DNA from 2 places in the Clostridium sp. genome. Region 1 is predicted to be linked to the other one. Evidence: riboswitches for the same ligand, from Rfam matches in the RefSeq annotation. Region 1 holds a riboswitch; the other holds the start of a gene.
The links. Region 1 has a riboswitch for S-adenosylmethionine ahead of LKE46_RS12875 (ABC transporter permease). Riboswitches for the same ligand answer to the same signal wherever they lie in the genome.
Positions count from the first base shown of each region.

Region 2: linked by a shared signal. The riboswitch ahead of LKE46_RS05325 (YezD family protein) and the one ahead of LKE46_RS12875 (ABC transporter permease) in region 1 are both predicted to bind S-adenosylmethionine.

Region 1 is NZ_JAKVOI010000001.1:2,635,046-2,638,262, reverse strand. It holds gene LKE46_RS12880 (LysR family transcriptional regulator) at 32-892, opposite strand; SAM riboswitch class I at 1,294-1,408, shown strand; gene LKE46_RS12875 (ABC transporter permease) at 1,507-2,295, shown strand; gene LKE46_RS12870 (ABC transporter ATP-binding protein) at 2,324-3,115, shown strand; gene LKE46_RS12865 (threonine synthase) at 3,147-3,217, shown strand, end outside.
Region 2 is NZ_JAKVOI010000001.1:1,058,991-1,062,207, reverse strand. It holds gene LKE46_RS05335 (ROK family transcriptional regulator) at 1-68, opposite strand, end outside; gene LKE46_RS05330 (hypothetical protein) at 231-449, opposite strand; SAM riboswitch class I at 589-700, opposite strand; gene LKE46_RS05325 (YezD family protein) at 822-1,067, opposite strand; SAM riboswitch class I at 1,061-1,161, opposite strand; T-box leader at 1,208-1,445, opposite strand; gene LKE46_RS05320 (DUF3298 and DUF4163 domain-containing protein) at 1,534-2,223, opposite strand; gene LKE46_RS05315 (accessory gene regulator ArgB-like protein) at 2,443-3,012, shown strand; gene LKE46_RS05310 (AgrD family cyclic lactone autoinducer peptide) at 3,014-3,148, shown strand; gene LKE46_RS05305 (sensor histidine kinase) at 3,140-3,217, opposite strand, start outside.

The DNA.
Region 1 (3,217 bases):
TAACTTGTGAATATAGCATATTTAAAGATATTCAAAATGTATTTATAAAGTCTTTGGCTATATCGGATAAATACCTATTTCTAACCCATACTACTGCAGGACGAGTTTTGAGGGATAATTCGTTTATTTCAATATATTTTAAACTTAGTCGGGGAATCAGCTCTGAAGCAGATTTTGGAACCACACCTATACCAATACCAGTAGCAGCCCATAGTAAAACCGACCTTGCATCTTCATTTTCACATAGTATTCTAGGTTCGAAACCAATTTGATGACAGGATGAAATTAGCATATCTTTAAATTTGTGGTCTACTATCAACGGCTTGTTTATTAAACCGTCTAAACTGATTTTATTTTTGAGACTGTCAAAATAGGAACCCTGTTTTACAACTGCAACCATTGATTCACTTGGAAGCAGCAATGATTCAAACTTTTCAGAATTAAAAGGAGTAAATACTATACCAACTTCTATAATTCCTGTATTGAGGAGTTTGAGAATTTCAGAGGTGCTGCTTTCTCTTATAGTAAAGTTTATGTGGGGATACTTTTCATGAAAATCATTTAATTTTTTCAGCAGTATTGTAGTACCGGAAGATGCTACTGTACCTATAGATAGTATACCCTTAAATCCGTCCTTTAAATTTTCAAGTTCTTTTTTTGTATTTTTAGTCAGTTCAAGAATTTGTTTGGAACGGTATTGAAGTATCCTTCCCGCATCAGTTATTTGCAGCTTTCTTGTATTTCTTTCTATCAATTTAATTCCAAGCTCTTTTTCCAGCAGTTTGAGCTGCTGACTTAATGGAGGCTGTGCTATGTGAAGTTGTCGTGCAGCTTTAGTTATACTTCCCTTTTCTACTATTGTAAGAAAGTACTTGAGTTGTCTTATATCCATGATAATCACCCTTCATAATTTATATCTTATAGCTATAAATTAGATATGTTTTTGGTATTTGTAATATATTATTTTCTTTGATATAATAATACACAAAGTTGAAGAAATATAAAAGAAATATTTGCAATGATGGAGAAGAGTAGGTTGAGAAAAGTTCGAAGAGAGGGATTTTTGTAAGCTGTGAGAAGTCCTGAACGGAATTAACTGAAGTGCATTCTTGAGCATTAATTATAGAGTTGCTGTATGAGAATCTATTTACAGTAAACAGAGTGGGACCGCGGATAAATTCTGCCTCTGCATTAAGAGAACAGGATTTTTTGTATTTGCATAATTTATAGAAAATTTAATAGTGGATTATTGACAAAGTGGAATATATAATTATATGTTGAAAACTGTATATTCTCTTATCACGAGAGGCAGAGGGACTGGCCCTATGAAGCCCGACAACCAGCATTTTTCATTAGAATGCAATGGTGTTAATTCCTGCAGAGTATTTACTATTCTGAGAGATAAGAAAAATAGTTGATTTTGAAATGTTTTAGATTGAATTCAAGCTGTTTTTCTTATTTGAAAAACAGCTTTCTTAATTAAGTCAAAATATGAGGTGTGTAAAGATGAACGTAAAGTCCGGCTTTAGTAAAAAAATTAAATTTATTGGTAGAATAGGTATTGCACTTATAGTTCCGATAATACTTATTATACTGTGGCAAATTTTAAGTGATAGAGGACTTATTAAACAGTCCGTACTACCGTCTCCTCATACCATATTTCTGGCATTTATAGATATGGTTAAAAGTGGAGATCTGGCGAGAAATTTGTCTATAAGTATACTGAGAGTTATAAAAGGCTATTGTATAGGTGCATCTTTAGGAATAATATGTGGTATATTCATTGGATTGTTCAGAATAGCAGAAAATGCTGTTGACCTGCTTATAGGGTTTTTAAGACCAATTCCTATTGTGGCATGGGTTCCCGTTCTTATACTATGGATGGGAATAGGTGAAGCTTCTAAAATAACGGTAATAGTAATCGGAAGTTTTTGGCCGATACTTATAAATACTATTTATGGAATAAAGGGAGCAGACAAAAAGTATTTGGAAGTTTCTGAAATATTAGAAAAAAGTAAGCTTGAGACACTTGAAAAAATAGTTTTTCCATCAGCACTGCCATCTATTTTTACAGGCCTGCGCATTGGAATTGGAAGTGCATGGATGAGTGTAATTACAGCAGAGATAATTGCAGCAACTTCAGGTATAGGATATTCAATATCCTATGCAAGAGAATTATCACAACCGGATATAATGCTGGTAGGGGTTGCTTCAATAGGTGTAATTGGATTCTTGATAGATTATATAATAAAGAAGCTGCAAATTTTAGTTGTAAGATGGGATTCAGGTAGCTAAGATTGATTAATTAGGGAGTTGAGAAATCATGTCCGTGGTACAGGAGAAACCAGGTGCTATTGAAATAGAAAATTTGAATAAAACTTTTAAAAAAGAAGGTGGTGATCTCAATGTTTTAAACAATATAAATTTATCAGTTAAACAGGGAGAGTTTTTAAGTATTGTTGGATCAAGTGGATGCGGGAAAAGTACTCTGCTTAGAATAATAGTCGGTCTGGATAGAGATTATGTAGGTAATATACTTTCCTATGGTAAGGCTGTCGATGGTCCTGGAATAGACAGAGGAATGGTGTTTCAGGAATCCAGACTTTTCCCATGGCTTACAGTAGAAAAAAATATAGAATTCGGAATAAGCAAGAAGATGTCCAAAGAAGAAAAGAGAAAGCTGGTTTATGAACAGTTGGACCTGGTTGAATTAACTAATTTTGCGAAGTCCTATCCTTCCCAGCTATCAGGAGGGATGAAACAGAGAATAAGTATTGCCAGGTCACTTATAAACAAACCAAAACTGTTGCTGCTGGATGAGCCTTTTGGTGCACTGGATGCTATGACACGCATTAATATGCAGCAGGAAATTCTTAAAATATGGAAGAAGGAAAATACTACCATGATACTTGTAACCCATGATATAGATGAAGCAGTTTATCTTGGAGACAGGGTGGTTGTATTGTCCAGTAGACCCGGCAGAGTCAAGAAGATTATACCTGTTGGTTTACCTAGGCCCAGAGACAGAAGCAGCTATGATTTTACACGTATTAAAAGTCAAATATATGATGAGTTCTTTACAAAAGTGGAAAATCCATTTTCATATAACATATAATATAAGATTTTGGATGGAGGAGATTGTTCCCATGACTTATTTAAAGTATCTGGAATGTTCAAAATGCGGGAAGATATATTCGGCTGATCAACCGCAGAACTT
Region 2 (3,217 bases), 1.6 Mb from region 1:
TGAAGTAAATTAAATATCTTTTTTTCGTCCACTTTTAAGTTTTGTAACAATTTGCAATCATTTAGCATAGCAATCATACCTTTTGTTCCATGTATTTTAATTAAAACAAAAAGATCAAGCTTTCATAATAAATACAAAACAAATATGCTCCAATATGAAGAACTTGATCTCTAGTTTTCTAGTCAATCAATTAGAATACTTATCACCATTCAGCTATAAATAAGCATCTGCTAAAATTCGCTGCCATTGTAGAAAATGTCAAATTTATTTTTTGTGTCAGATTTTGCTTTTTTATAGGCTACTCTATAAAGCTGCATCATCGCATTAATTTCTCTATCACTTAGGCTATTATAAAATACCTTCGGGCAACTTATAAAAGCCTCTTGTTCATCCTGCTGTGAAAAATTATTTCTCATTATATTTAAAAATCTACTCTCTATGCTATTCATAAAAATTCCCCCATTCCATACTTTGTATTTAAACTATGCTTCTGTTCAAAAAGCTATCGTAACTATGACTAAATTAAAAAGCTATTTTTCTTATAAGAAAAATAGCTTTTATAAAAACAAGTTTTTTACACAACTAAATTTCTTATCTTCCAGAATACCACCTTCACTCTGTAGGAATTGACACCGATACATATATAAATGCCGGTTGTCGGGCTTCAAAGGGCCAGTCCCTCCACCACTCTTGATAAGACCATATTAAATTATATACAAATTATTTAAATATTTCTTGTATTATATCATCATATACTTAACTCTGTCAATACAAAAATTTAAAAAATTCCTCGTATAAGGAGATAGCTTTTATATTTATTATTAAATCAGTCTTACTTTTTCATTTTTTTCTATCTGTACAACTTTTCCATCCTGAACGACCAAAGTTATAGAACCATACCTTATCGTACTCAGCATACATATGAGCTTATCTAGATTTTCTTGTGAAATACTGTTATTATGCAGTTCCTTCTTATTCACTGCTACCACTCCCCCTACAAATATCATTTTAAAAAACCTTCTCGCAAGATGAATGCAAGAAGGTTTGAAATTTCTTCTATTTCTCATCTTTCAGGTATATCCTGTAGGAATTGGCACCTTGAAATTAAATCCAGGTTGCCGGGCATCATCGGGCCAGTCCCTCTGCCTCTCTCGATAAGAATATCTATATAAAATTAAAAATAAAAAAAGCCTTGTCCCTATTATATCATAGAGACGAAGCTTAAACTCCGCGGTTCCACTCTTTTTGGACTACAAGTCCCTCTTTTTTTCAGGTACATCATTATACCCCATTGCTGTAACGGGCAAACCCGATGTAGTCTACTATAATTTCGATACATGACTCAAAAGGGCACTTCATCTAAGATAAATTTGGAAATCTTCCAGCATCAAATTTCCTCTCTTGAAATTCATACTTAAACTACTTTCCTTTTTCAATGTCTTTAATTAATTCTCAGCACTAACATTAAAATTATAGTTATATTATACATGTAAATATTCTTTTGTCAATATTCTTTTTTGCCTTTCCATCCCTTTAAATCAATCTGGCAATGGGCCCTGAAGGATTGATTATATCTTTGATTTTGTCATATGGAATTTCTATTTTAAACAGTCCATAAGAATAAGGTGTGTACTCATATACCTGATAGTAAATGACAAGACTGTCTGGAGTTAGATAGTATTCCTGATCCTTCGTAATGCCATTGTATTCATTAATTAAAGTTATGTTGTTGTCTTTTATATACCGATATGCTATTTCATTCAAAACTGCAGCATAGTCTGTGCTCTGGTTGAACAATTCATTGAAACTGTATATGTGCCCTGTCTTTGCATCAATCGTTAAAGAAGAGTATTTTGTAAATCCGTGGGCAGCTCTGTTTACATAAGTATACATTGCAAATAATATGCTCAGTAAATTACTTTTATTTAACCGCACCTCATAAGTTCCAAGTACCTGATTAAAATCCGTAACTCCATCCACAAGCACCTGGCTTTTAAAAAGTCTGCTTACCTGGTCTATAATCGCCTCATTAATTTTGGATATATTTTCTCCGTTGCTGGCATTCTCTATCACTGGATACGATATGCTGAACTCTTCAGGCATCAATTTTTGTTCTGACAAATTCACAGGCACATCTTTATTATCATTTCTGCTGTATTTTAAATAAAAGTCTTCAGCATCGAATAACTCGCTTAAATTATCTGGATAGCTAAAATAAAGCATTTTATATATTCTCCCTATAAACTCATTTTCTACAATTATACTATTATATTTATGCAGCTAATGTGCATGGTTTCTTTCAAAATACATAACAATGCATTCAAAGAAATTTTTGTAAAAATTTCTTCCTCTTGAACCTGCTTTTTTCCCTTTCATGCATAATCTATTTACACTGGCAAATCTTTATTCTATAGTGTATGTAAATTGAGTTAGGTGATGAATATGGTAAAAAATATAGCAGATAAAATCACACTATATATAAAATATAACAGCTATATAAAAGACAATGACAGTATTGAAAAGATCAACTATTCAATACAGGTGCTCGTAAATGAAACCTTCAAGTTGGTAGTGCTTTTTACTTTGTTTACAGTATTGGGAAAATTGAATTACTTTTTATTTTCCCTTATAATCTTACTTTCCACAAGGACTTTTTCAGGAGGATATCACAGCAACTCGACACTGTTGTGTTTATTTTGGACAACCACATTCTTTTTGTTTACTTCAATAATTTGTCCCTTAATTCCTGTATTCACTGCTTGGATTTATTATATCCTCGCTTTAGCAGGCATAACCACATTTTTACTGAAAAGTCCTTGTGAAAACAAAACAAGACCAACGAGAAACAAAAAGCGTATTTTGCATTTCAAGATAATATCGACTTGTTTTACAGTATTCTGGATGATTGTACTGTTGTTCTTTATATCAGACGATAGCTATCTCAACTGCGGCTTTTTTACAATATTGCTTCAACTGCCTCAATTAATATATCTAAAAAGAGAGGATGTTTAATATGAATAAATTGAATAAAAAACTCGCTATTACAAAATGTGGATTCCTTCTTGCTGCTTTTGCTGTTTTAGTCAGCAATACCCATTCATTTGTTTTCTTAGGAGAACCAAAACCACCTAAAAGCCTTTTAAAGTAATATGACAAAACAAATTAAATTGTCTTCCAAAGATAGCTGAATCTTTCCTTCCTTAGACTCAACTATCTT